One region of the Propioniciclava soli genome, then DNA from elsewhere that is predicted to be linked to it. Evidence: riboswitches for the same ligand, from Rfam matches in the RefSeq annotation. Region 1 holds a riboswitch; each other region holds the start of a gene.
The links. A riboswitch is a leader RNA that binds a small molecule or an ion and turns the genes downstream of it on or off. The one in region 1 is predicted to bind thiamine pyrophosphate.
Positions count from the first base shown of each region.

Region 1 (9,388 bases):
CGATGCCAACCCGATCGGCTGGATCGCCTGGCACGTGCTCCGCGTGCAGGACGACCACCTGGCCGAGCTGGGCGGCGTTCAGCAGGCCTGGTTCGCGCAGGGCTGGCAGGAGCGGTTCGCCCTGCCCTACGACGAGGACGCCCACGGCTACGGCCAGTCCGCGGACGAGGTGTCCGCGTGGCGCGGCACGGCCGATCACCTGGCGGGCTACGCCGCCGACGTGCACGCGCTGACCCGGCGCGTCCTGGTGAAGCTGAGCGACTACGAGCGGGTCGTCGATGAGAGCTACGACCCGCCGGTGACGGCAGCGTCGCGCCTCGTGAGCGTCGTCAACGAGGTCAACCAGCACCTGGGCCAGATCGCCTACCTCCGCGGGATGCTGCCGAACGGCCCGGCGTGACGGCGGGCGGGGGCGGCGCTGCGCCACGATTCCGACTCCGCAACTCACCCCAGGAGGATGAAGGCGGCAACCACGAGCACCAGGCCGCAGAGCAGGCAGAGCCCGGCGACCACCGTCACGACGGCGACGATGCCGGTGGCGGCGCGGTTCCGGCGTGCCAATCCTCGATGAACTGAGGGTGGGACGCCGGCCGCCAGCGGGCCGGCCGGTGGGCCGTCCGAGGCGGGGTTGCCCGAGGCAGGGTTGCCCGACGCCTCGTTGTGGCCGCGCGGCTTCAGCCCTGCGCGGTCGTCTGCGCTCACCGACGCCGATCCTCGCGGAGCTCGCGCAGGAGCCAGGGCAGTTCGGTCTGCACCGCGTCGACGCCGAGGTCGAGCAGGTGGGACCACGCGGCCGTGGGGCTCTCCATCACCGCCTTCTCGTCGTCGAAGCCGCCGAACAACGGGATGCCGGTGGTGAGGGTCTCGGAGTTGATCCAGATGAGGAGGTCGTTGCGGTGAATCGAGTCGAGGACGTCCGGGTCGAACCACGGGTGGTCGGCGTCGTGGGTGATGAGCTCCACCCCGACCAGGTTGACCGCCTCGTCGCCCAGGGGCAGCGCGGCGAGCTCCTCGGGGGTCGAGCAGATCGCCAGCACGGGGTACGCCGTGCGGTGCTGGCGCAGGGCACCGAGCGCGGCGGTCTCCCAACTCGGCACCTTGAGCAGCAACTGGTCGGCCATCTTCAGCCCGTCGAGCACGCGCAACAAGGTGGGCCAGCGCCACCACGACCGGTCGAGGGCGAACATCACCGGCTTGCCCCGGAACTCGCCGAGCAACGAGGCCAGGCGCTCGACCTGGGCTCGGTGCCCGGGGCGGTTCTTCCAGCGGTAGCTCAGCTGCGCGATCTCGGCCGCGGTCAGCGACTGGATGTTGCGCTCCTCGCCCAGCAGTTCATCCTCGAACCCGTCGTGGAAGGCGTAGAAGATGTGGTCGGCCGACGCCGACACGTCGATCTTCACCAGGTCTGCCCCGGACTGCAGCGCGCACCGCACGGCCGCCGTCGTGTTGGACGGGAACGGCCCCACCGCCACGCCGGCGTGCGACACCACGAGCGGTCGCGACGACGCAGCGAGGCTGTTCAACAGCCCGTTCAGCTGCGTGTGTACGGCATCTCCGAACACGTGACCTCCTTGTCAGCGCGGCTTGGTCGGGTGGGGGAGCCCTGCCGGACCAGCATAGTCGGCGCCCTTCCGGCTCCCGGGAGCAGGGCGGTGCCCTACGTTTCAGGGGCACCCGTCAGGCAGCGCACAGGTCGGTCACAGCCACCGGGTCGACCCTCGGGAGCATGACTTCGACCCTGCCACCCGGCACCGTAGCCGGGCCGGCCGGCGCGTCCGCCCCTGCGCCGATGCCCGCATTCCCGGCGGCCGCGCTCCCGGCACCCGCGCAGCCGACAACCGCGCCCTCGAGGGTCCGGGAGCAGCTCGCTGCCCGCTACGCCGCCCAGCATCGCCGTCGGACGTGGGCCGCCGACACCCTGCAGGTGCTCGCCTGGATGGTGGTGGTGCTGCCCATCGGCCTGCGGCTCCACGACGGCGGCTGGAGCGCCCTGACCGCCTCGGCCGCCGGCCTGATGCGCGGCGTCGGCATCCTCACCGGCCTGGTGGCGACCTCCGCGATGGTCCTCATGCTGTGGCTCGCGGCGCGGGTGCCGTTCATCGACCGCACCCTCGGCCACGACCGCGCCCTGGCCCTCCACAAGGCGCTCGGCCAGTGGACCTTCGGCGGTCTGGTGCTGCACGGCGTCTACCTCGTCACCGGGTACGCGATGGCCGACCAGCTGAGCTGGTCCGCCGAGTTCGCCACCCTGTGGGGGGTGGGCGACTTCGTCCTCGCCGTGGTCGCGACGGGCCTCCTCGCCGTGGTGGCGGTCACGTCCGTCGCCGCCGCCCGCCGCCGGCTGGGCCACGAGGTGTGGCAGGGGATCCACCTGGTCACCTACGCCGCCATCCTCCTCGCGTTGCCCCATCAGTTCTCGTTGGGCGGGCTGTTCGCCGAGGGGCCGGCGCACTGGTTCTGGCTGGCGCTGTGGGGGGCGACCTTCTTCGTGCTGCTGACCCACCGCGTCCTCGTACCGCTCTTCGCGTCCGCCGAGCACCGCCTGCGCGTGTCGGCCGTGACGTGGGAGACCCCCGACACCGTGGCCATCGAGATGACCGGACGCCGCATCGCTCAGCTGGGCATCCGGCCGGGGCACTTCGCTCACTTCCGCTTCCTGCAGGGCGGGCTGTGGTGGCACCAGCACCCCTTCTCGCTGTCGGCCGCGCCGCACAAGGACACCATCCGCATCACCGTCCGCATGCTCGGTGAGGGCACCCGTCGTCTCGCCAGCACCCTGCGCCCGGGCACGCCCGTGCTCATCGAGGGGCCGTACGGCGTGTTCACCGACGCCGCCCGCACGGCCCCCGACGTGGTGCTCGTGGGGTTCGGGATCGGCGTCGCCCCGATCCGCGCCCTGCTGGAGGGCACCGACGTCGTGCCGGGCCACGCCACGGTCATCGTCCGGGCCTCCAGCGAGGTCGAGGTGGCCCACCGGGCCGAGCTGGAGGCGTGGTGCCGGGCCCGCGGCGTCCGCCTGCACGTGCTGACCGGTCACCGCGGCGTCCTGGCCGACGGCTCGGCGTCCTGGCTGCCCGCCTCCCACCTGCACTGGCGCCTGACCGACCTCACCGGGCCGCTGACCGAGGCCGACGTGTACGTCTGCGGGCCCGCGGGCGCGACCGAGCTGGTGGCCGACGAGGCGCTCGCCGCGGGCCTGCCCCCCGAGCGGCTGCATCGGGAGGAGTTCGCCTGGTGAGGGTGGGCCGGACGCCGTGACCGAGCGCGCGCGAGGGCTCACAGCGCGAGCACCGCGACGATCGTGAGCGTGGCGCCGGCGGCCAGCGCTGCGTCGCGCCACCCCCAGCGCACGGGACGCCACACGGTGCGCGGGGAGCGCCCCAGGCCGCGGGCCTCCAGCGCCTCCGCCAACTGCTGCCCACGCCGCAGCGCCACGACCAGCAGGCTGAAGGCGGCCCGCCGGAACGCGTCGAGGGTGAGCCTGTCCCGGCCGGCGCCCCGCGCCCGGACGCGGTGCGCGGCCCGCAGCGTCCACCACTCCTCGGGCAGCATCTCCATCAGCCGGTAGCCCGCCATCAGCGCGTACGCGTGGCGCGCGGGCACGCGCGCCTGCTGGTGGGCGGCGTTGAGAAAGGCGATGGCGTCGGTGGTCAGGGCGAACAGCGCGGCCAGGGCGCCGATCGCCAGGGAGCGTGCCCCCAGCGCGAGCCCCCACGCCAGGCCGTCGTCGGTGATCGTCAGCGGCCCCCACTGTGCCACCGGGACGCCGCCGCTGCGGCTGAGCACGTTGACCAGGAACGCCGACAGCGCGAACCACGCCACGGGCACCTGGAACAGCAGCAGCCGGCGCAGGGGGACCCGGCCGAGCGTCAGCGCCGCCGCGGTGGCCAGCGCCCAGAGACCCAGCACGGGCACGACGTCGAGGGTGAACAGCAACGCGATGCTGACGACGAACACGAGCGTGAACGTGGTGACCGGGGAGCAGCGGGCCAGGAAGGAGTCCGGCACGCGCGGCCGCGCCTGCCGCGAGCGTCCGGCAGGCTGGGCGCTGAGCCGCACCTCGGCGTCCGCGAGCCGCTTCACCAGGCCCCTGTCGTGGGTCGCGACGAGCAGGGCCACCCCGTCGGCGCGCAGGCCGGCGAGGACGCCCTCGACCGCGGTGACACCGGCGTCGTCGAGCCCGAACGTCGGCTCGTCGAGCAGCAGCACGGGTGGGCTCTGGGCCGCGGCGGCCACCAGCGAGAGCCGGCGTTGCTGGCCCAGGGAGAGCTGGTGAGGGCTCAGTTCCTCCAGCCCGGCGAGCCCCACCCGCTCCAGCAAAATAGCGGCGCGGCGGGCATCGGCGTTCCAGCTGATCTCCTCGCGCACGGTGTGGGCGACGAACTGGTTCTCGGGGCGCTGGAACACCATGCCCACGCGGGGGGCACCCAACGCGGCGCGGTGCGCGGGCAGCAGGCCGGCGATCGCCAGGAGCAGCGTCGACTTGCCCGAGCCGTTGGGCCCGGTGAGCGCCGTGAGCGTGCCCGGCCGCAGCGCGATGTCGACGCCGGGCAGCACGACCGGCCCGTCCGGCGCGCGGCGCACATCGGTGAGGTGCCAGCGGAATGGCGCGGCCGCCGTGGGAGCGGGGCGCGGCGCCGGGCCGGGTGCCCCCACGGGCCGTGCCGGCGCGGCGCAGCCTCGCCCGAGCGCGACCGTGTGGCTGGCACGGACGCCGGCGCGCGCCAGTTCCGCCCGGCGGTGCTCGACGATGACCGCCGCGGGGGCCCTGCCGCTCCGCGAGGCACCCTCCGCGACGCCCAGCTCCGTGCCCCGCGCCGTGCCCAGCTCCGTGCGCAGCAGCGCGGCGACGTCGGCGGCGGCGTCCGGGTCGAGCATCGAGAGGGGCTCGTCGAGCAGCACGACCTCGGGCCCGCCCACCAGGGTCGCCGCCAGCGCGACGCGCTGGGCCTCCCCGCCGGAGAGTTGCCCGGTCTGGCGTCCGAGCAGGTGGGTGATGCCGCAGCGCTCGGCGATGGCGGCCACACGCGGGCCGATCTCGGCGCGGGGCACGCCGGCGTTCTCCAGGGGTAGGGCCAGCTCGTCGCGGACGTTGGCCAGGCACAGCGACGAGGCCGGGTCCTGCGCCAGGAACCCCAGCCAGGCCGCCGCTGCCAGGGCGGCTGATCGGTGACGTCCGCGCCGTGGTGCAGCACCCGGCCGTCGAGGTCGCCGGCCCGCGTGTGGGGGATCAACCCGGCCAGCACCGCCAGCACGGTCGACTTGCCCGACCCCGACGGACCGGTCAGCGCCACCACGTCCCCCGCGGCGAGCGCCAGGTCGAGGCCCCGGACGACCGGCTCGTCGGTGTGGGTGACGGTGATGCCCTCGGCCCGCAGCGGCTCGGCTGCGTCCCCCGTCATTCCTGGCCGGCCGGCGCCAGTGCCCCGCGAGCGCGCTCCGCCCGCTCCGCGCGGCCGGCCGGCAGGTCCCGCAGCACGCCGCTGCGCAGCAGGGCTCGGGCCACCGCCCAAGCCAAGAGCCCGCACAGCACCACGCCCGAGGTCAGGTGCAGGCCCAGGCGCAGCGCGAACAGGTCTTGGCCCCACCAGCCGAAGCGAATCGTCGCGTAGACGAAGCTGAGGGCCGCGCCGGTCAGTCCCGAGGCCAGGAACACGCCGAGCCCGTAGCGGCGGTACCCGGTGAGCAGGAACGCCACCTCGGCGCCCAGCCCCTGGATGAACGCGCTCAGCAACAGGATGGGCCCGACGGGGCTGCCGAGGAACACCACCTCGACGACGGACGCCGCCACCTCCGCCAGGATGCCGGTGCCCGGGCGCCGCGTGATGAAGACGGCCAGGGGAGCCACGACGATCCAGCCCCCGATGAGCACGTTCTGGGCGAGATCGCCGAAGGGGCCCATCAGCACCCCGAGGGCGCGCCAGCCCAGCACCAGCGCGTAGTAGAGAAAGCCGAACACGACGCCGAGCACGACGACCGAGACGATCTCGGCCAGCGTCAGGGGGTGGGTGCCGGGGGTGCGTGGCGATGTGGTCACGATCAGACCCCCTGGGTCGGTGAATTGATGGACAGCGACAGGTGGGTGACCACGTGCTGGACGCCGGCCCCCGTGCGCAGCCACGCGGTCGCCACCAGCGCCAGGATGGCGCCGACGTCGCCGGCCAGGCGGGTCACGAAGTGATCCGACGAGTGGAACAACCCGGACGCCCTGGCCGTGGCGATGGCGTCCATGATCGGGGTCATGTGGGCCCCGCCCCCCTGCCCGTCGAGCAGGGGGTAGAGCGACCATTCGGCCCAGGCGCGGACGCCCGCGTCCGGCACCGCGACCGCCTCGCCGTCGACCCAGGGCCCGTGCCGCAGCGTGCAGGTCACCTCGCCCGGGCAGCCCCGGGAGAGGAGGACCTGCGCCGCCAGGTGGGCACCGTCGGCGCGGTGGGCCGCAGCGGCCACCAAGTCGGCGCAATACCTGACCACAGCGGCATCGGGGCCGCCGACGAAGGTGCTGACGGGCGAGGTGGTGAGCTCGAGCTCCGGCGGCCGCGGGGTGGCGGCGAGAGCGGTGGTGATGATGTCGACGTACCGGTCGGTCATGGGGTGGAGGGCGATCCGGGCCCCGATGCCGTAGGTGGCCGCCGAGGGTGCGGACGGTGTGGGTGCTGCCATGCCTGCCTTTCCGCCCCTGAGGGTGGTGGCCGGCAACGACGGGTGCGGCGCGACGCCCCACCCAGCCCGACTCCCTCCGCTGGTATGAACCAGTTCAGGTTCCACGGGTCAGTCAGGATGACTTTCTCAGCGCGTCGCGCTCCCCGGGGGCTTGCTGGCATCAGGCTAACCGATGGGCCCCCCTCCTGCGGCCGGCGTGGGGAATCCGGTGGTCCGGGTGGCCCAGCGAGTGTCCTCCCTGGGGGGACTGGTGAATTGATAGTGAAGGTGTCTAGCGTGGGAACTGTCTACGAACGGCCACTCCGGTCCCCCGAACAACAGGAGATGCCATGCCCCGCAGTCGCGTGAACCGTTCCCGCAGTGCCGTCTTCACCGTCGTGGGGCCCTGCCGGGTCCAGGGGCTGCGGGTGCCGTCCTGGTTGGCGTGGGTGACCCGACTGTCGTTGCTCACCCTCGCCGCGATCCCGGTGCACCAGCTGTTCTACGCGATCCTCGGGCCCCACTACGTCACGCCCTTCGGTGTCATGGGCATCAGCGAGGCGACGTTCGCCGCGTGGTGCGTGGCGATGGTCATCCTGCCCGGCTACCTGTGGATCACCTTCGCCGGCTGGCTGCAGCAGCGCAGCCAGTGGCGCGCCTTCCTCACCCAGGCCCGCACCCTGGGCGCTGACGTCATCCGGGTCGAGTGCGTCGAGGACGTCTCGGGCACCGCATCCACGGTCAACGCCCGCTCGGTGACTGCCCAGGGTGACACCGCGGACGCCCACCGCGTCGTGGTGTGGGACTCCGCCCGTGACGTCCGACCCGACACCTGGGTGGCGCTCAGCGAGAGCCGCCGCGTCCTGGCCACGGCCACCTCCGCCGAGCGCGACGCCGATCTGAGCTGAAGCGCTGGGGTTTCCGCGACCTCGCCCCCGCGCCGGTGCCCGCCGTCGCCCTGCGCTGAACGGACGCACGCCCGGGTTCGCACCCGTCCGACAGGCCGCCCACAGGACCGCCACAGGTGCGGCGCCGAGGCTGATGCCTGTCCGACGAAAGGAATCAGGATGAGCAGCAGGGCCAGGGCCGCCGCAGCGTTGGCGTCCCTCGGAATCCTCGGGCTTGGCTGGGGCACGGCGACCGCCCAGGGGCAGGTCGCACTGGCACTCAACCCGCCCACGACCGACACCACGACGCCCTCCGACACCGCGTCTTCCGACACAACGGCCTCCGACACCGCGTCTTCCGGCACCGCGTCTTCCGGCTCTGCGGCGACGAGTGGCTCGGGGGCGTCCTCGTCCAGCGGCGGCACGACCTCTTCCAGCAGCACCGGCTCGTGGGCCGACGGCACCTACACCGGCTCGACGGCGCGGCACCGCTACGGGTCGGTCACGGTGACCGTGACCGTGGCGAACGGCACGATCACCGGGGTGTCGGAGTCCGTCGTGAGCGATGGCGACCGCAAGTCCAACCAAATCAACGCCCGGGCCGTCCCGGCCATGCGCAGCGCGGTGCTGAAGGCCCAGGGCGACGACGTGGCGACCATCTCCGGAGCGACCTACACCACCGAGGCCTACCTCACCTCGCTGCAGTCCGCGCTCGACCAGGCGGCCGCGTGATGGGCGCCCCCTTCGTCTTCGCCGCCATGGGCACCGTGATCAGTCTGCACAGCGCCCGGCCCGTCCCCCGCGCCACCCAGGACGCCGTGCTCACCGCCTTCGCCACCCTGGAGGATCGCTTCAGCCTGTGGCGTCCCGACACCGAGGCCGCCCGGTTCGCCCGCGGCGAGCTGGCTCTGCCCGAGACCACCGAGGCGTTCCGGCAGGTGTACGACGAGGCGGTCACCTGGCGGCTGGCCACCGGCGGCGCGTTCACCCCGCACCGGCCCGACGGTGTCGTCGATCTCTCCGGCATCGTCAAGGCCATCGCCCTCCGCGACGCCGGCGCGGTGCTGCGGGCCGAGGGCCTCACCGACTGGTGCCTCAACGCCGGCGGTGACGTGGTGGCGTCCGGGCACCGGGCCTCCGGGGAGCCGTGGGTGGTCGGCATCGTCGACCCGCTCGACCGGTCCCAGCTGTTCACCGAGTTCCAGATGGGCCCCGAGCGGTGGGCCGTCGCGACGTCGGGCACCGCGGAGCGTGGCGAGCACGTGTGGCGGCTGGGCGCCGACGACACCTTCGTGCAGGTGACCGTGTGCGCCCGTGACATCGTGACGGCCGACGTGCTGGCCACCGCGATCCTCGCCGGCGGGCCCGAGGCGCTGGCCCGGGCCCAGGAGCTCGACGACATCGACGTGCTCGCCTGCAGCGCGGGGGAGCGCGTCTGGGCCAGCGCGGTGTTCCTCGCGGCCTGACGCTGCGGGGTCGTCCCAAGGAACGACTCCTTTGGTGCGACCCGGTGGCAAGGTGCGTCCTCCCAAGGAATGAATTTCACCACGGATCGGGTGTCGGGGGTGCGCGACGGGTCTGAGGATTCTTAGGGTGTTCTCATGCGTGACCCCAGTGCGCTCGACGCGGTGCTGCGTCGACTGGTCCTCACCGTCGCCGGTGCGGCCCTCTTGGTGCTGTTCCCCTCCGGGGCCTTCGGCGGTGCGGGGTGGCTGCCGGTCACCCCGGTCGCCGACCTCACGGTCGCCCAACTCGCCGGGCTGCTCGTCATTGCGCTGGCCTGGGCCAGCCAGATCGCCCAACTGGGTGTGCTGCCCGCCGCCCGGCTCGCGGAGCCGGGCACACTCGCGCTCGCGGCG
Region 1 is NZ_CP115965.1:3,542,232-3,551,619, reverse strand. Features, by position in the region: gene PCC79_RS16095 (mycothiol transferase) at 1-400, shown strand, start outside; gene PCC79_RS16090 (hypothetical protein) at 445-702, opposite strand; gene PCC79_RS16085 (glycerophosphodiester phosphodiesterase family protein) at 699-1,562, opposite strand; gene PCC79_RS16080 (ferredoxin reductase family protein) at 1,727-3,238, shown strand; gene PCC79_RS16075 (ATP-binding cassette domain-containing protein) at 3,277-5,052, opposite strand; partial or broken gene PCC79_RS17445 (ATP-binding cassette domain-containing protein) at 5,160-5,402, opposite strand; gene PCC79_RS16070 (ECF transporter S component) at 5,399-6,037, opposite strand; gene PCC79_RS16065 (YkoF family thiamine/hydroxymethylpyrimidine-binding protein) at 6,040-6,663, opposite strand; TPP riboswitch at 6,716-6,819, opposite strand; gene PCC79_RS16060 (hypothetical protein) at 6,993-7,550, shown strand; gene PCC79_RS16055 (FMN-binding protein) at 7,710-8,261, shown strand; gene PCC79_RS16050 (FAD:protein FMN transferase) at 8,261-8,995, shown strand; gene PCC79_RS16045 (hypothetical protein) at 9,131-9,388, shown strand, end outside.

Region 2 (9,388 bases), 750 kb from region 1:
CTGGACGCGGTGCTCGCCGCCCTGCCCGCCAGCGCGTTCGACCTGGTCAAGCCCAACTCCGACGAACTCGCGCAGCTCACGGGCGGGGACGCCGCCGCCTTCGAGGCGGCCGCGGCCGCGGGTGACCTCGCGGACATCGTGGCCGCCGCGAAGCGGCTCCACGAGCGCGGCATCACCCACGTGCTCGTCACGCTGGGCGGCTCGGGCGCGGTGCTCGTCAACGCCGCCGGCGCCTGGCACGCCGCGGCGCCGGCAATCCGGGTCGCCAGCACCGTGGGCGCGGGCGACTCCTCGGTCGCCGGCTTCATCCTCGGCGACGTGACCGGGCTCGACCCGGCCGACTGCCTGGCGCAGGCCGTCGCCCACGGTTCCGCGGCGGCGTCCCTGCCCGGCACCACCCTCCCGACCCCCGACGACCTGCCCCCCGGCCGCGTCGTCGTCACCCACCTCACCGCCTGACCCGACGAAGGGAAGTCCCCATGTCACTCATCAACGAACACCTGGTGCGGCTCGACGCCGACCTGGGTTCTCAGAAGCAGGACGTGATCGCGTCCCTGGCCCAGGTGGTCGCCGACGCCGGCCGCGCCGATGCCGCCGGCCTGACCGCCGACGCGATGGACCGCGAGGGCAAGGCCGCCACCGGGTTGCCCGGCGGCTTCGCCATTCCCCACTGCCGCTCGGCGGCGGTGTCGGAGGCGTCGCTGGCCTTCGCGCGGCTGTCGAACCCGGTCGACTTCGGCGCCAAGGACGGCCCGGCCGACCTCGTGTTCCTCATCGCGGCGGCGGCGGACGGCGACGCCGACCACCTCAAGCTGCTCACCAAGCTCGCCCGCGCGCTGGTGAAGAAGGACTTCCTGGCCTCCCTGCGCGCCGCCCAGAGCCCGGCCGACGTCGTCGCCCTCGTCGACGGTGTGCTCAACCCGCCGGACGCCGCCGCGTCCGGCGCCGCGGGAGGAGTCGCCGCGGCCGGTGCTGCGGGCGCCGCCGGGACCGGGGCCACAGCCGTGTCTGCCGCCACCCCGGATGCCGCCACCCCGGATGCCGCCACCGCGGGGGAGGCGGGGGCGGACCGTCCGGTCATCGTGGCGGTCACCGCCTGCCCGACCGGCATCGCCCACACCTACATGGCGGCCGACTCGCTGGTCGCGGCCGGGCAGGAGGCCGGGGTCGACGTGCAGGTCGAGACGCAGGGCTCCGGTGGCGTGACGCCGCTGCCCGCGTCGGTCATCTCGGGCGCCGTCGCGGCGATCTTCGCGACCGACGTCGGGGTGAAGGAGAAGGAGCGCTTCGCTGGCCTGCCGGTGATCGAGTCCGGCGTCAAGCGGGGCATCAACGAGCCCGCGAAGATGATCGAGGAGGCGCTGGCGGCGTCGAAGAACCCCAACGCGCGGCGCGTGTCCGGCGTGGCGGGGGCGTCCGACGGCGCCGGCGAGGGCGCCCAGCTCGGCTGGGGCAAGCGCATCCAGCAGGCCCTGATGACCGGCGTGTCGTACATGATCCCGTTCGTCGCGGCCGGCGGCCTGTTGATCGCGCTCAGCTTCCTCGTCGGGGGCTACGGCATCGCGCTGACACCCGACTGCGCCAACCTGCCCGCCTGGGCGGCCGGCGCCACCGCGGAGCAGTGCGCGTCCGCGGGCAGCTATGCCGCGCTGGCCTACGACCTGGGCCCGGCGGCCGGGCTGGGGCCGTGGCTGGGCGGCATCCTCAACCTCGTCGGCTCGGCGGCCTTCGGCTTCCTCGTGCCCGCCCTGTCGGGCTACATCGCCTACGCGCTGGGCGGACGCCCCGGCATCGCCCCCGGCTTCGTCGGCGGCGCCATCTCGGTGACGCTCGGCGCCGGCTTCATCGGCGGCCTGGTGACCGGCCTCATCGCGGGCCTGCTCGCCATGTGGCTGGCGTCGCTCAAGCCGCCGCGCTGGTTGGCCGGCCTCATGCCGGTGGTCATCATCCCGCTCACCGTCACGCTGATCGTCGGCGGCCTGATGTACCTCCTGCTCGGCGCGCCGCTGGCGGCCATCACCAACGGCCTGTACGCCTTCCTCGGCGGCATGACCGGCGGCTCGGTCATCCTGCTCGGCATCATCCTCGGCCTGATGATGTGCTTCGACCTCGGCGGGCCCGTCAACAAGGCGGCCTATCTGTTCGCCACCGCGGGTCTCTCGGCGCAGACCGAGGCGTCGTTCCAGATCATGGCCGCCGTGATGGCGGCCGGCATGGTGCCGCCGCTGGCGATGGCCCTGGCCACGACCGTCCGCAAGCGGCTCTTCACCGATCCCGAGATCGAGAACGGCCGGACGGCCTGGCTGCTCGGGGCGTCCTTCATCTCCGAGGGTGCCATCCCGTTCGGTGCCGCCGACCCGCTGCGCGTCATCCCCTCGATGATGCTGGGCGGAGCGGTGACCGGCGCGCTCACCATGGCGCTCGGTGTCGGCAGTCGGGCCCCCCACGGCGGGATCTTCGTGCTGTTTGCGATCGACAACCCGATCGGGTTCATCATCGCTATCCTTGCTGGCATGATCGTCGGCGCGGTCGCCGTCATCGCCGCCAAGCAGTTCTTTGGTGGCAAGAAGGCCGTGGCCGCCTGACGACCCGAATCTCTCGAAGGAGAAAAGCATGGCTAGCAAGACTGTCACCGTCGGCTCGTCCGTGGGCCTGCACGCCCGCCCGGCCGCCATCATCGCCGAGGCCGCTGAGGGCTACGACGACGAGATCACCCTGACGCTCGTCGGTGGCGACGACGACGAGGGCGTCGACGCGGCGTCGAGCCTCATGATCATGACCCTGGGCGCCGAGAAGGGGGCCGAGGTCGTCGTCGAGTCCGACAACGAGGAGGCCGTCGAGGCCATCGCCGCCCTCATCGAGAAGGACCTGGACTCCGAGTGAGCCCTGCCTGACCCGTTCGCCCACGGGGCCCGCTCCGATCGGAGCGGGCCCCGTGTGCGTCTCGGGCGTGCCGGGGTGCTCAGCGCTCGAGGTGGGGCGGGGGCTTGCGCTGGTCGGGGACGAGCTGGTTCAACACGATGCTGCCGATGATGGCGATGGCGATGAACAAGAACCAGTTCCCGAACATGATCGCGGACAGGATGCAGGCGGGCCACAGCAACGCCCGGCCCATCGGCAACCACTGGGCGATCTGCGGTGGCACCCGAGGGCCGGAGGTCACCACCTCGTCCCCATCGGGGTGCGGCCGACCCGCGGAGGCGACCGGCTGGCGCGTCGGCGTCCGGCCGGGCGTCGAACCGGGCACCAGGGACGCACCGGCGGCCGAACTGTCGAGATGCGGGCGGGGCTCGGGCAGGTCGGAAAACAGCGGGCCGAAGTCGGACGCGAAGCGTGCGGAGAGCGCCGCAGTCATCCGCTCGGCGAACTCGGTGTCGTCGAGGCGCCCGGCCTCGAAGTGCTCGCGCAACATCGCGGTGGCGGCGTCCCGATCGGCGTCGGAGAGACGCTGCGGGACGGGCTCGTGGCTCATGGCGCCCCAGTGTAGGACGACGGCGCGCGGGACGGCGGGGTGGCGCGACGTTCGCCGGCCCCGCGCCGTGGGATGAGCGGGCGTGCGGGCGGCGTCCGTGGCAGAGTGGATCCGGTTCGCAACACGAGGAGGTCGGAGCACCAGTGCGGGTCGTGCAGAAGTTCGGCGGATCCAGCGTCGCGGACGCCGCGAGCATCAAGCGGGTGGCGCAGCGCATCGTCGACGCGCAGGCGCAGGGCAACGAGGTCGTGGTCATCGTGTCCGCCATGGGCGACACGACCGACGAGCTGCTTGACCTCGCCCAGCAGGTGTCGCCGCAGCCGCGGCCCCGTGAGCTCGACATGCTGCTCACCGCCGGTGAGCGGATGAGCGCGGCGCTGCTCGCCATGGCGATCAACGATCTCGGCTACACCGCCCGGTCGTTCACCGGCAGCCAGGCCGGCGTCATCACCACCGAGAAGCACGGCGACGCGCGCATCATCGACATCACGCCCGGCCGCATCGAGACGGCCCTGGGGGAGGGTGACGTCGTCATCGTCGCCGGGTTCCAGGGCGTGTCGCAGACCACCAAGGATGTGACCACGCTGGGGCGGGGGGCGTCCGACACCACCGCCGTCGCGCTGGCCGCCGCCCTGGGGGCCGGCTACTGCGAGATCTACTCCGACGTGGACGGGGTGTTCACCGCCGACCCGCGCATCGTGCCGGGTGCGCAACGGATCCCCGAGATCAGCTACGACGAGATGCTCGAGCTGGCCGCGAACGGCGCCAAGATCCTGCACCTGCGCTGCGTGGAGTACGCGCGGCGCGAGAACGTCGAGGTGCACGTGCGCAGTTCGTTCTCGACCAAGCCCGGCACCTGGGTGAAGCACATCAGCGAGGAGGAGTCCGTGGAGAACCCCATCATCACCGGCATCGCCCACGACCGGTCCGAGGCCAAGGTCACGGTCGTCGGCGTGCCCGATCGCGTCGGCGCGGCCGCGGACGTCTTCGACACCGTCGCCGCCGTCGGCGTCAACATCGACATGATCGTGCAGAACGTGTCGGTGGCCGACAACACCACCGCGATCTCCTTCACCCTGCCGCAGGCCGACGGCCCGCGGGCGATCGCGGCGCTGGAGGCGGCCCGCGAGCGCATCGGGTTCACGTCGACCGAGTACGACGACCACGTGGGCAAGGTGTCCGTGGTGGGCGTCGGCATGCGCAGCCACCCCGGTGTGTCGGCGACGTGCTTCCGTGCGCTGGCCGCCGCCGACATCAACATCGCGATGATCTCAACCTCGGAGATCCGCATCTCGGTGGTCGTCGACGTCGACGACGTGGACGCCGCCGTCCGAGCCTGTCACACGGCGTTCGGCCTCGACAGCGAGGGCCAGGCCGTCGTGTACGCGGGGACCGGCCGCTGAGCAGCCCACGCCCCCTGGGCCCGTGGACGTCGGTCGGGCTGTGGCTGGTGCTGCTGGGGTGGCCGTGGCTGCTGCTGTTCGTGGTGGTGCGGCCCTCGCTGAGCGTGCTCGGTTGGGCCACCGCGTGGCTGTGGCTCTCGTGGCTCCTCGGCCTCGCGATCCAGGGCCTGTCCCGCTCGGTCAACCTGATGCTGGCGCGCAGCCTGTACCCGCTCGGCGTGGTCGCTGTGGTGGCCCTCGGCCTGCAGCTGCTCGTCTTCCCCGCCGAGGTGCTCTTCCTCTTCCCCACCACCTGGTACCCGTGGGTGCAGCTGGCCGCCGTGGTGGCCGTGGCGGTCGGGGTGGTGGCCCTCGTGGGGGTCGTACGCGACACTCTCCTGCCCCCGCGCCCGCCCCGCACGCTGGCGGACGCGCTCATGGCCGCCGCTGAGCCGGGAACCGGAGCGGCCGGGCGGCCGGGCGCGTGGGGACGCCGGCTGCGGCGTGAGCTGGCGGCGACGCTGCCCCACGGCGTCCCGTTGGTGGATCGGGTGCGCGTGGCCGTCGCCCACCGGGCGGCCGTGCTGCTCCGGTACGCGGCGACCGCGGCCGTGGTGCTCGTGTTCGGGGTCGTCGCGCTGGTGTGGGTGCGCGGGGCGTTCGCCGAGGGCTGGGTGGCGCTGCTGGTCGCCCTGGCGTTGGCCGCCGAGACGCGGCTCCACCGGTGGCGCCGCGAGGGGCTGCTCGACGGGTTCGCCGAGCCCGACCCCTGGGCGGGGCGGGGGCGTTACGACGCCTGGTGGGGGCTGTCCGCCGGGCTGGCCCTCGTCGTGACGCTGCGGACGACCGCGGCCATGGGAGGGCTGCGCGACGACCCACTGTGGTGGTACGGCGCCGCGGTGGTGCTCGCCGCTGTGGCCGCCGTCGTTCCGTTCCGCTGGGCGAACACCCATCAGGGCGAGATCTTCGCCGCCTGGCTCGAGCGTCACCCCGAGCGCGTGGCCGAGCTCGAATCCCTCCGGGCGAGCTGGCCGGAGGACTCCGACGCGCCGTTCGGGGAGCTGCCCGCTCAGGCGGCGCGGCGTCCGACCGATCGGCGGTAGTCGTCCAGTCCGCCCAGGAGGCGGTCGACGTCCGGTGTGGGCCGGACGACCAGGCGCAGGAACTGGCTGGTCAGGCCCAGCTTGTTGCCGCACTCGCGGACGTAGACACCGTGCTCGGCGAGGAGGAAGTCGCGCAGCTCCGGGCCCGACCAATGGTCCGGTAGCTTGACCAGGACGAAGTTGGTGCTCGTCTCGAACACCGACAACGAGCCGAAGGTGCGCAGCCGCTCGGCCATCGCGCGCCGGTCGCGGGCGGCCAGCGCCAGACTGTGACGGTAGGCGTCCCGGTGTTGACCCAACATCCCGACGACAGCCTCGGCCAGGGAGTTGAGGTTCCACTTCGGCAGGGCCTCACCGACGCGGCGGGCGAGCGCCGGGTTGGCGACGAGGTAGCCGAAACGGACGCCGTGCAGGCCGAAGTTCTTCCCGAGCGACTTGAGCACGATGACGTTGCTGCGCAGCGGCGCGACGTCGACGACGGAGCGGGCCTCCGCGTCGTCGACGAAGTCGATGAAGGACTCGTCGACGACCACGAGGTCGAGATCGGACAGTTCGTCGAGGAACGCGAGTCACCTGGTCGCGGGCCACGATGCCACCGTCGGGGTTGTTGGGCTGGCAGATGACGGCCGCCCGCGAACCGCGCTCGCGGATGAAGCGGGCGTAGTCGGCCAGGTCGAGGGCGAACCCGTCGGCCTCGCGCAGCGGGTACAGGTCGACGCGCTTGCCTGTCTCGAACGGCTGGTCGGTCCAACGGCCGAAGGTCGGTATCGGCACGGCGATGCTCTCGGTGACCAGGAGGTGGTCGATCCAGGTGATGAGTTCGGTGGAGCCGTTGCCCATCGCCACGGTCTGGGGGTGCAGGCCGAGCAGGTCGCTGAGCCGCCGGGTGGTGGCCGCGGCGTCGCTGGGGTAGTAGGTCAGGAGCTCGGGCAGCGCGGCGGACAGCTGGTCGAACATCGCCGGGGTGGGGAAGTAGCTGTTCGTCGGGATGCAGAAGTCGACGACGGTGCGCCCGGAGCCCGCCGCCTCCTGCACCTCGAAGAAGGAGGCGGAGTGGGCGGCACGGGTGAGGGAGCGGACGTTCATGCTGGTCTCCTTGGTGGTGGTGGTGGTGGTGGTGATGCGGCGGTCGTGGTGAATGCGTGTTGGGGGTGCGGCGTCGGGATGGTGCGGGCAGGGGTGGGCGTCAGGCGGCGCGGGAGGCGCGGCCGGTGGTGCCGGTGAGGTGATCGGTGAGCTTGCCCGCCACGTGGGCGGCGATGGCGGCCTGGGACTCCTCGGTTGATCCGCCGATGTGCGGGGTGAGGATGACGTTCGGCAGGCCCTGCAGGGCGGAGGCGAAGGCGTCCGAACGGCCCGACGGTTCGTCGGGGAAGACGTCGAGCGCGGCCCCGGCGAGCTGGCCGGACGCCAGCGCGTCCTGCAGCGCGGGCAGGTCGACGACCGGGCCGCGGCTGAGGTTGACGAGCAGCGCGCCGGGCCGCATCCGGCCGAGCTCGGCGGCGCCGAGGAGGCCGGCGTTGCCCGCCCGGCCGTCCACGTGGAGGCTGACGATGTCGGATGCCCCGAGCAGTTCGTCGAGCGTCCGGGTGGGCGTGGCGTGGCCGATCGGCTGGCGGTCGGCCAGGTCGTGGAACAGCACGCGGAGGCCGAGCGCCTCGGCGACGACCGACAGCTGGCTGCCGACGTTGCCGTAGCCGACGATGCCCAGGGTCCGGCCGCGCACCTCGCGGCTGCCCTCGGCGGTCTTGTGCCAGCGGCCCGCGTGGACCGCCCGGTCGTGGACGGTGAGGCGGCGGCTGAGGGCCAGCAGGTTCGCCACCGCGAGCTCGACCACGCTGCGCGTGCTGGCGTGGGGGGCGTTGAAGACGGCGATGCCGAGTTCGTCGGCGACGGCCAGGTCGATCTGGTTGGTGCCGACACAGAAGGCGCCGACCGCCTCCAGATGTTCGGCGCGCTGCAGGACGCGGCGGGTCAGGCGGGTGCCGGAGCGGATGCCGAGCACCCGGACGCCGGACAGCGCCCGCGTCAGGGCGACGTCGTTGAGCGCCTCGGCGCGGTGGTGGACGGTCAGGCCGGCGTCGCGGAGCGGGGGGATGGCGTCGGTGTGGACGTTGTCCAGCAGAAGTGCCTGGCCGGCGGTCCCGGGTCGGGGGGCCGTGTGGGTCATGTCAGTTCCTTCGCGGTGTCGGGCGACCCGTTCGGGGCCGTGAAACCACCGTGTCGGCCGCGTCTGTGGCCCTGCTGTGTGCCGGGGCGGGGGCGCGCTGTGACCCTGCGGGTGGTCGCGGGGCCACGCACGCTAGGGTGGGGAATGAAGACAGGGGAGCGCCCGCAGGGGCGCTGAGAGTGCGGAGCGCCGCAGACCCTCGCACCTGATCCGGTTCGCACCGGCGGAGGGAGTCGAGCTCTTCGGCCCACGGCGGGCCGACCCCTCCTACGAACGGGAGGACCATCGCATGACCGATCGCCAGCACCCCGGACGCCCCACCTCGCCCGGCTGGGGCCGCCGGACCGCGATGCTTCTGGTGCCGGGCCTGCTCGCGCTGGCGGCCTGTACCGGCCCGGCGGCCACCCCGACGCCGGCGGCGTCCGACACGGCCCCGACGCCCACCACGTCGCCGACGCCCACCGCGTCCGAGTCGACCACCCTGACCGTCGTGACGCACGACTCCTTCGCGTTGAGCCAGGAGCTGCTGGACGAGTTCGCGGCGCAGACCGGCTACACCGTCACCTACGTCGCGCCCGGGGACGCCGGCAGCCTGACCAACCAGCTGGTGCTGACGAAGGACTCCCCGCTCGGTGATGTGGTGTTCGGCATCGACAACACGTTCGCCGGGCGGGCGCTGGACGAGGACGTCGTCGTGCCCTACGTCGCCGAGGCCCTGCCGGAGCAGGAGGCGGCGACGTTCGCCGCGGACGACACCCATCGGTTGACGCCGATCGACTTCGGGGACGTGTGCATCAATGCCGATCTCGACTGGTTCGCCGAGCGCGGTCTGGGGGTGCCGACGACGCTGGAGGATCTGGCCGACCCCGCCTACCGGGATCTGTTGGTGGTGTCCAGCCCCGCCACCAGCTCGCCGGGCCTGGCGTTCCTCATCGCCACCGTCGAGTCCCAGGGTGAGGACGGCTACCTCGACTACTGGCAGCGGCTCCGCGACAACGGCCTGCTCGTCGCCCAGGACTGGACGGAGGCCTATACGGTGCAGTTCTCCGGCTCCTCGGGGCGGGGGCCGCGGCCGCTCGTGCTGAGCTACGCCACGTCGCCGTCGTTCGAGGTGGTGGACGGCGCCACGCACACCGGGGCGCTGCTCGGCACGTGCTTCCGGCAGGTGGAGTACGCCGGCGTGATCGCGGGGGCGCAGAACGAGATCGGCGCGCAGAAGTTCATCGAGTTCCTGCTGAGCGAAGCGGTGCAGGCCGACATC
Region 2 is NZ_CP115965.1:463,883-473,270, forward strand. Features, by position in the region: gene PCC79_RS01970 (hexose kinase) at 1-459, shown strand, start outside; gene PCC79_RS01975 (fructose-specific PTS transporter subunit EIIC) at 480-2,585, shown strand; gene PCC79_RS01980 (HPr family phosphocarrier protein) at 2,614-2,883, shown strand; gene PCC79_RS01985 (DUF1707 SHOCT-like domain-containing protein) at 2,963-3,472, opposite strand; gene PCC79_RS01990 (aspartate kinase) at 3,616-4,875, shown strand; gene PCC79_RS01995 (hypothetical protein) at 4,923-5,957, shown strand; gene PCC79_RS02000 (aminotransferase class I/II-fold pyridoxal phosphate-dependent enzyme) at 5,924-6,490, opposite strand; partial or broken gene PCC79_RS17370 (aminotransferase class I/II-fold pyridoxal phosphate-dependent enzyme) at 6,579-6,914, opposite strand; gene PCC79_RS02005 (hypothetical protein) at 6,946-7,095, shown strand; gene serA (phosphoglycerate dehydrogenase) at 7,144-8,127, opposite strand; TPP riboswitch at 8,270-8,376, shown strand; gene PCC79_RS02015 (thiamine ABC transporter substrate-binding protein) at 8,417-9,388, shown strand, end outside.
Region 2: it holds a riboswitch for thiamine pyrophosphate, as region 1 does, so the genes downstream of both, PCC79_RS02015 (thiamine ABC transporter substrate-binding protein) here and PCC79_RS16065 (YkoF family thiamine/hydroxymethylpyrimidine-binding protein) in region 1, are expected to answer to the same signal.

Region 3 (9,388 bases), 470 kb from region 1:
CCTGGGCCCGCTTCGCCGGACGCCTGCTCATGGTGGCCCTCGTCGCCGTGCTGGCCACGGTGCTGCTCGCCCTCACCCCCGGCCAGGGCGTGCTGCTGTTCTGTTCCGTCGTGCCGCTGCTCGTGGTGAGTGCCGTCCTGGACGCCCGCGAGGTGCAGACGTGGTGGGTCCGCTTCATCGCCGTCGCCGTGGCGGGCGCTGCGTTCTTCGTTCCGGTCGCGGTGGCCACCGGTCTGAACGTCGTCGCCGGCATCGGCATCACGCTCACGGTGGCCGCGGCGTTCGCCTTCAACCAGCTGTTCGACCGCCTCGGACGCCGCCCGCGCCCCGGTGACCTGCCGCCGTCGGGCACGCCGGAGCCGACCACGCGGCGCACCAGCACCCCCGGGACAACCGCCGCGACAGCCCGGCCCCGCACGCAGAAGCGCAAGCGCCCCCGCCGCTGAGCCGGGCCCCGGCCGGCGCCCCGCCGGCACCGCGATCAGCCCACCACCGCGTCAGTTGACGACGGTCAGCCCCGCGTCGTCGGCACCCACGTCGAAGGTGATCGCGTCCCCCTCGTGCAGCTCGCCGGCCAGCAGTCGGCGGGCGAGGGCGTCCTCGACCGAGGTCTGGATCAGCCGCTTGAGCGGACGCGCGCCGTACACCGGGTCGAACCCCGTCGCGGCCAGCCAGGCCTTGGCGGCGTCGGTCAGCTCCAGCGTGATGCGCCGATCGGCCAGCCGCGCGGCCACCCGGGCGAGCTGAATCTCGACGATGTGCGTCAGGTCGTCCTGGGACAGCGGGTCGAACATCACGATGTCGTCCAGCCGGTTGAGGAATTCCGGCTTGAACGCCTGCCGCACCACGCCCATCACGGCGTCGCGCTTCGTGGACGCCTGCAGGGCCGGATCGGCGAGGTACTGCGAGCCCAGGTTGCTCGTCATGATGAGGATGACGTTGCGGAAGTCCACCGTGCGGCCTTGGCCGTCGGTGAGGCGTCCGTCGTCGAACACCTGCAGCAGGATGTTGAACACGTCGGGGTGCGCCTTCTCCACCTCGTCGAGCAGGACGACCGAGTACGGACGCCGCCGCACCGCCTCGGTGAGCTGGCCGCCCTCCTCGTACCCGACGTAACCCGGGGGGGCACCAACGAGCCGCGACACGGAGTGCTTCTCGCCGTACTCGCTCATGTCGATGCGCACCATGGCGCGCTCGTCGTCGAACAGGAACGCCGCCAGCGACTTCGCCAGTTCGGTCTTGCCAACGCCGGTGGGCCCCAGGAACAGGAACGAACCGGTCGGCCGGTTCGGGTCGCTGATGCCCGCCCGGCTGCGGCGCACGGCGTCCGACACCGCGGCCACCGCCTCGCGCTGGCCGATGAGGCGGCGTCCGAGCTGGTCCTCCATCGTGAGGAGCTTCTCGCTCTCGCCCTGCAGCATCTTGCCGACCGGGATGCCCGTCCAGCTGCTGACCACCTCGGCGATGTCGGCAGCCGACACCTCCTCGGCCACCATCGGGACGCGGCTGGCCTCCTCCTCGGCGGCCGAATCGAGCTCGGACTCCAGCTGGGGGATGCGGCCGTAGAGAATTTCGGACGCGTGCGTCAGGTCGCCCTCGCGCTGCGACCGCTCGGCCTCGGCGCGCAGGGCGTCGACCTCCGCCTTGATCTCGCCGACCCGGTTGAGGCCCTGCTTCTCGGCCTCCCACCGCGCCTCGAGTCCGCGGAGCTCCTCCTGGGCGTCGGCCAGCTCGGCGCCGAGCCGGTCGCGGCGCTCGGTGCTGGCGGCATCCTCCTCCTTCTCGAGGGCGAACTGCTCCATGGTCATGCGGTCGATCTGGCGGCGGAGCTGGTCGATCTCCTCCGGGCTGGAGTCGATCTCCATGCGCAGCCGCGACGCCGACTCGTCGATCAGGTCGATGGCCTTGTCAGGCAGCTGGCGGCTGGTGATGTAGCGGCTCGAGAGCTGCGCGGCGGCCACGAGCGCGCTGTCGGTGATGCGCACCTTGTGGTGCGCTTCGTAGCGCTCACGCAGCCCGCGCAGGATGGCGATCGTGTCCTCCACGCTCGGCTCGCCGACGAACACCTGCTGGAAGCGGCGCTCCAGCGCCGGATCCTTCTCGATGCGCTCGCGGTACTCGTCCAGCGTGGTGGCGCCGATCATGCGCAGCTCGCCGCGGGCGAGCATCGGCTTGAGCATGTTGCCGGCGTCCATGGCGCCCTCGCCGGACGCCCCCGCGCCGACAACCGTGTGCAGCTCGTCGATGAACGTGACGACCTGGCCCTGCGATTCGGTGATTTCGCTGAGGACGGCCTTGAGCCGCTCCTCGAATTCACCGCGGTACTTGGCGCCGGCCACCATGGACGCCAGGTCGAGGCTGACGACGCGGCGTCCCTTCAACGAATCGGGCACGTCACCCTCGATGACGCGCTGGGCGAGGCCCTCGACGACGGCGGTTTTGCCGACCCCGGGCTCGCCGATGAGAACCGGGTTGTTCTTCGTGCGGCGGCTCAGCACCTGCACGACGCGCCGGATTTCCGTGTCGCGACCGATCACCGGGTCGAGCTTGCCCTCGCGGGCGCGCTCGGTGAGATCGACGGAGTACTTCTCCAGCGCCGACTCGCCCCCCTCGGCCTCGGCGCTGGTGACGCGCTTGCCACCACGCGCGGCGTTGAATGCCTCGGTGAGCTTGTCGGGGGTCGTCACCTTGGTGAGGATCGGCTGCGCGTCGGACGCCACGGCCGTCAGCGCGATGAGCAGGTGCTCGGTGGCGACGAAGTCGTCACCCAGCTGCTCGGCACGGGTCTCGGCGTCGGCGAGAACACGGGCGAAGCTGCCGGACAGCTGCGGCTGGCTCACCGAGGAGCCCGTCGAGCTGGGCAGCTTCTTGATCGCGGTCTGGGCCGCCGTGTCGATGGCGGCGGGGTCGGCGCCGACCGCGCTCAGCAGGGTGCCGACCGTGTTGTCGGGCACCATCAGCAGCGCGTGCAGCAGGTGGCTCGGCTCGGCCTGCGGGTTGCCCGCAGTGAGCGCGTTGCGGAGTGCGGCCGAGACGGCGTCCCGACTCTTGGTGGTGAGCTTGGCAGTGTCCATGGGTGCGTTCCTCCCCGGAGGTCTTGAAGAAGTTGAGTCCATCAGACTCAACCATCCTAAGGGGTCCCCTATTCCGTTGGCTCCTGCCGGGGAGGCGTCAGTCGCCGTCCGCCCAGAATCCCGGGCCGACGATCAGGGTGAGGTCGCCCGTGAGGGTCACTTCCCAATCGGTAGCAGTCGCGCCCCACGCGACCTGGGCGTCCATCTCTGCGGCAGCCTGCCCTGGGGGATGGTCGTCGACGGCTTCCGACCCGACCGCTACGACGTGATCGGCGCGCTCGTGTGCCTCGTCGGCGTGACGGTCATCATGTACGCCCCGCGCCCGGCCTGACCGCGTCCCACGCCGCCAGCGACCGCCGGACGACGTCGGCCGGATCGGCCGCCCCGGTGATCGCGCGCACCATGGCGACCCCGGCGACGCCCGTGCCCGCCAGATCGGCCACGTCCTCGACGCCCACGCTGCCGATAGCGACGATCGGCAGACGGGACGCCTCGACCAGCGGCCGGTAGCCCTCGACGCCGAGCGGCTCGCGTCCGGAGTCCTTCGTGGGCGTGGGCCGGAACGGTCCCGCGCCGAGGTAGTCGACCACGCCGACGAGCGATTGGGCCTGGAGGACCAGATCGAGGGTGCCCGTGGTGAACCCGATCACGGCATCGTCGCCGAGCAGCGCGCGGGCCGCCGGCGGCGGCAGGTCGTCGGCGCCGAGGTGGACGCCGTGCACGCGGCGTCCGGCCCGTCGCGCCGCGTAGGCGACGTCGGCCCGGTCGTCGACCAGCACGCGGGTGGTGGGGTTGGCCGCACCGACGGCGTCCGCCACCGCGCCGAGCAGCGCGAGCAGCTCGCGGGTGGAGGCCTCCTTGGCACGCACCTGGACGATGCCGGCGCCCGCGGCGGCGGCTGCGGCGGCCACCTCGACGGTGTGACGGTCGGACCCGGCGGTGACCAGGTACACGCGCAGATCGATGCCCATCACTGCTCCTCGCATCGCACGGCAGCGACGTCGGCCGCGGTCAGGGTATCGAGCGTATCGATCAGCGCGGCCCTGAAGCTGCCCGGCCCGGACGCCTGCGCCGCGGCCCGCTCCCCCGCCGCACCCAGCCACGCAGACGCCGCCAGCGCCGCCTCGAACGGGGGCGCGACGGCACAGCACGCGGCGACGAGGCCGCCCAGCAGACAGCCGGTGCCGGTGACGCGGGTGAGCAGCGGGTGCCCCGCCCGGACGCCCACCACCCGGTCGCCGTCGGTGACGAGGTCGACGTCGCCGGAGACGGCCACCACGCACCCGTGCGTCTGGGCCAGGGAGCGCGCCGCGCCCAGGGCGTCCTGCACCCCGTGGACGGCATCGGCACCCCGCCCGCCGGCTCCGCTCCCCGCCAGGGCCACGACCTCCGACGCGTTGCCCCGCACGACCGCCGGCGCACGCGTGACGAGCTCGCGGGCCAGCCGCGCCCGGACGGGGGCGACCCCGACGGCGGTGGGATCCAGCACCCACGGCCGTCCGGCGGCGCGGGCGACGTCGACGGTGGGCGGGATGCCGGCCATGGCGTCCGTGCTGAGCGTGCCGAGGTTGATCAGCAGGGCGTCGGCGAGGGCGTCCATGGTGGGCGCCTCGGCCCGCGTCTCGGTCATCATCGGACGCGCGCCGGCGGCGAGGAGGCCGTCGGCCACGATCCCCATCGAGACGGTGGCCATCAGGCAGTGCACGAGCGGGGGGTGGGCGCGGACGGCGTCCACGACGGGCGCGAGGTCAGTGGGCATCCAGGGTGTTCCTCTCGATGTCGGTGGGCGTCATGGCCGGACCGGCGGCGGCGCAGCCCGCGACCATCAGCCCGCCCAGCGCCAGCAGGGCCATCACCGGCAGGTCCGGGCCGAAGCGGTCGACGAGCGGCGGCAGGTAGAAGGGGTACAGCGCGGGCCCCACGATCGACAGCGAGTAGGCGGTGCCGTACGCCGTCGCCCGCACCCGGGTCGGGAAGATCTCGTTGAGGTAGGCGCCGATCGGCCCGTACAGCGTGACGGTCGAGACCTGCAGGGCGGCGACGCCGACGAGGGCGACGCCCAGGGCGCCGGGGCCCGCGGCGTCCGGCCGGCCGAGGACGCCCCACCAGAGCGCTGGCGCCGCCGCGGCCGCGAGGGTGCCGACGACGACGAAGAACCGGCGGCGTCCGGTAAGGGTGGAGAGGTGGCCGGTGCGGGCCATGACGAGCGCCTGGGCCACCGACGCCACCCCGAGCACGAGCGACACCTCCAGCGGGGTGATCCCGAGCCCGGGCAGGCGTTGCGCGACGACGATCACGACCATGTTGGTACAGAACCACAGGCCCGTCATCAGCCCGAAGACGCGCCAGAACGGTCCGGCCCAGCGCCCCGCCAGCACGTCGGCGAGCCCGACCGCCTCGCCGGGCGTCCGACGGCGCCGGACGAACACGGGCGCGTCCGCGACGCGCCGGGCATAGAAGACGAGCATGACGAGCGAGGCCAGCCCCCCGGCCACGAACGACACCCGCCAGCCCCAGGCGGCGTAGGCGTCCGGGCCGAGCAGGGCCAACAGGGCGACGGTGACGAAGGCGATCGTGGCCTGCGCCCACGGGGCCATCGCCATGATGCGACCCGAGACGAGCCCGCGGCGCCGCGGGGTGGACCACTCCATGGCGAGCGGGATCGCGGACGTGTACTCCCCGGCCAGGAACGCTCCCCCGACGAAGCGCAGGGCGATGAGGAGGCCGATGGTGGCCGCGCCGAGCATGTGCCAGTCCGGAACAGCGGCGATGCCGAGCGTGCAGGCGGCCGTCCCGGCGAGGGCGATCTTGGTGGTGCGGGTCCGGCCGATGCGGTCGGCGACCTGACCGAAGACCATGGCGCCCACGGGGCGTCCGATGAGGGTGGCCATGATCACGAGGGCCGCGGTGGTCGCCGTCGCGTGCGGCCCGGCCAGCGCCGGCAGCGCGGGGGCCAGCGCGGTCACGGGCAGGAAGATGTTCACCTGATCGACGTAGTTGCCCCACACACCGCCGCGGACGGCCGAGCGCCCGTCCGGGGACAGCTCGGGAACGAGCCCGCCCCGACGCCGCACCGACGGCAGGGTCACCGGCGCACCTCGGCGACGTCGAGGTAGACCGAGCCGCCCCGCTCACGGAACTCGCGGGACTTGGCCGCCATACCCTCCTGCGCCCCGTCGGCGTAGCGGGCGCGGATGTCGGCGCTGATCCGCATTGAGCAGAACTTCGGCCCGCACATGGAGCAGAAGTGCGCCGTCTTGGCGGGCTCCGCCGGCAGGGTCTCGTCGTGGAAGGCGATGGCGGTCTCGGGATCCAGCGAGAGGGCGAACTGGTCGTGCCAGCGGAACTCGAAGCGGGCCTTGCTCAGGGCGTCGTCGCGCACCTGCGCGCCGGGGTGGCGCTTGGCGACGTCGGCTGCGTGGGCGGCGATCTTGTACGTGATCACGCCGGTCTTGACGTCGTCGCGGTTGGGCAGGCCCAGGTGCTCCTTGGGCGTGACGTAGCAGAGCATCGCGGTGCCGTGCATCGCGATCACCGCGGCGCCGATGGCCGAGGTGATGTGGTCGTAGCCGGGCGCGATGTCGGTGACGAGCGGGCCCAGCGTGTAGAAGGGGGCGCCGTGACACCACTCCTGCTCGAGCTCGACGTTCTCGGGCACCAGGTCCAGCGGGATGTGCCCGGGACCCTCGACCATCACCTGCACGTCGTGGGTCCAGGCACGCTCGGTGAGCTCGGCCAGCGTCCTCAGCTCGGCGAACTGGGCCTCGTCGTTGGCGTCCGCGATGGAGCCGGGCCGCAGCCCGTCGCCGAGGCTGAACGCGATGTCGTAGGCGGCGAAGATCGCGCACAGCTCGTCGAAGTGCTCGTACAGGAAGGACTCGCGGTGGTGGGCCAGCATCCAGCCGGCCATGATCGAGCCGCCGCGGCTGACGATGCCGGTGACCCGCTCGGCGGTCAGCGGCACGTAGCGCAGCAGGACGCCGGCGTGCACGGTCATGTAGTCCACGCCCTGCTCGGCCTGCTCGATGACGGTGTCGCGGTACACCTCCCAGGTGAGGTCCTCGGCCTTGCCGTCCACCTTCTCCAGCGCCTGATAGAGCGGCACGGTGCCGATGGGGACCGGCGCGTTGCGGATGATCCACTCCCGCGTGGTGTGGATGTCGTCGCCGGTGGACAGGTCCATCACCGTGTCGGCTCCCCAGCGGGTGGCCCACGTGAGCTTCTCGACCTCCTCGGCGATCGAGCTGGTGACCGCCGAGTTGCCGATGTTGGCGTTCACCTTGGTGAGGAAGGCCCGCCCGATGATCATGGGCTCTGACTCAGGGTGGTTGATGTTGGCCGGGATGATCGCCCTGCCGGCAGCGACCTCCTCGACAACCTTCTCGACCGCGACGCCCTCGCGCAGGGCGACGTAGCGCATCTCCGGGGTCACGACGCCGGTGCGCGCGTAGTGCATCTGGGTGACGCGGCGGCCCTCCTTCGCGCGCACGGGCGCGTGGGCGCGTCCCCGCCATTGCTCGGACGCCGCACCGCGGCGGACGGCGGTGCGCCCGTCGTCCGCCAGGTCGCGCGGACGCACCTCGTGGCGTTCGGTGTCGCCGCGGTCGTCGATCCACGCCTGGCGGGACGGGGGCAGGCCCTGCGTCGGGTCCACCTCGGGGCCGCACGTGCGGTAGACGAGCACGTCGGGATTGGGCCGCCCGTCGGGTGAGTCGGCGAGGCTGATCGCGGTCACCGGGACCGTGACGTCGCCGTCGGTGAGCGTGCTGGGGCGGTGCTGCGGATGCGTCTCCATGGACATCTCTCTTCCTACGCCGGCATGATCCGGACAGGTTCGACGGTCCAGGCAGCGTCAGCCTGATCTCAGCCCGTGCTCGGGCGCCCGTGGGATGTCCTCATCTAAGCACATCTGCATAGGGTGGGCGAATGAGCAGTCCGACCGCGCGCCCTGTCTGCCTCTCCATCGCCGGCTCCGACCCCAGCGGGGGTGCCGGCATCCAGGCCGACCTCAAGACGTTCTCGGCCCTCGGCGTGTACGGGGCCGCCGCGCTCGCCGGCCTGACCGTGCAGAACACCCAGGGGGTCCGGGACGCGCGCGGGGTCGACCCGGCGTTCGTGGTCGCGCAGGTGGCGGCGGTCGTGGACGACCTGCCCGTCGCCGCCACGAAGATCGGCATGCTGAGCGACGCGACGACGGCGTCGGCCGTGGCGGGGTTGATCCGCGAGCGGCGGGACGCGTTCGGTGTGATCGTCCTCGACCCGGTCATGGTCGCGACGTCGGGCGACCGGCTGCTCGCCGAGGACGCGGTGGAGGCCATCCGGGCTGACTTGCTGCCCCTGGCCGATCTGGTGACGCCCAACCTGCCCGAGGCGGGGGTGCTGCTGGGGGTCGCGGAGGCCGAGGATGTGGACGGGCTGCGGGAGCAGGCGCTTGCCCTCATCCGCGCCGGGACGCGAGCCGTGCTCGCCAAGGGCGGCCACCTGCGCGGCGACGCCCTGCTCGACGTGTTCGCGGACGCCGCGGGCGTGGCCGACCTGACCGGTGAGCGGATCGCCACCCGCAACACCCACGGCACCGGCTGCACGCTGTCGTCGGCGATCGCGGCGTGCGCGGCCCGGCGCGGCGACACCCGGGAGACGGGAGTCAGCCGGGCGGCGATCGAGGACGCGCGGCGCTATCTGGCGGACGCCATCGCCGCGGGCGCCGGGTGGCGGCTGAGTCGGACGCCCGAGTCGGGGCACGGCCCGGTGGACCACTTGGTCACGTTGGGCTGAGGGCTCCGGGGGTGCCCGCCTCAGCGGGAGCGGCGGCGTCCGCTGGAACGGCCAGCCGACGCCGAGAACGCCGCCGCGCCCCCGGTGGACCCCGCACGGGCGGCAGCCGGTGCCCGACCGGCTCCGGTGCCCGCGCCGGCGCCGCGTGGCCGGCGTCCGGGCTCCTGGGGCGACTGACCGCGCGAGGCGGACTGCTGGCGTCCACCCGGACGACCCGAGCCGCGGCCCCGGCCGCCCCGCCCGGACGCACCGCGCGCCGAGGCGTCGGTCGGTGCCGTGGGGGTGCGCTCGGCGACCTCGGCCGCGGAGTACACCAGCCGCGTCCCGGGGGCCAGGCCCTGCAGCTCCTCGGTCGTGGCGGGCATGACGCGCGGGGTGATCTTCGCGGCACGCATGAGGCCCTGGACGTCGCGGCGCTGGTCCGGGGTGGCGATCGTCACCACGGTGCCGGCGGAGCCGGCGCGCGCCGTGCGGCCCGAGCGGTGCAGGTAGGCCTTGTACTCGGTCGGCGGATCGGCGTGCACCACCAGCGCCACGTC
Region 3 is NZ_CP115965.1:3,077,046-3,086,433, forward strand. Features, by position in the region: gene PCC79_RS13910 (hypothetical protein) at 1-446, shown strand, start outside; gene clpB (ATP-dependent chaperone ClpB) at 498-3,074, opposite strand; partial or broken gene PCC79_RS13920 (YnfA family protein) at 3,271-3,405, shown strand; gene PCC79_RS13925 (thiamine phosphate synthase) at 3,380-4,045, opposite strand; gene thiM (hydroxyethylthiazole kinase) at 4,045-4,833, opposite strand; gene PCC79_RS13935 (MFS transporter) at 4,823-6,163, opposite strand; gene thiC (phosphomethylpyrimidine synthase ThiC) at 6,160-7,869, opposite strand; TPP riboswitch at 7,864-7,970, opposite strand; gene thiD (bifunctional hydroxymethylpyrimidine kinase/phosphomethylpyrimidine kinase) at 8,001-8,849, shown strand; gene PCC79_RS13950 (DEAD/DEAH box helicase) at 8,870-9,388, opposite strand, start outside.
Region 3: it holds a riboswitch for thiamine pyrophosphate, as region 1 does, so the genes downstream of both, thiC (phosphomethylpyrimidine synthase ThiC) here and PCC79_RS16065 (YkoF family thiamine/hydroxymethylpyrimidine-binding protein) in region 1, are expected to answer to the same signal.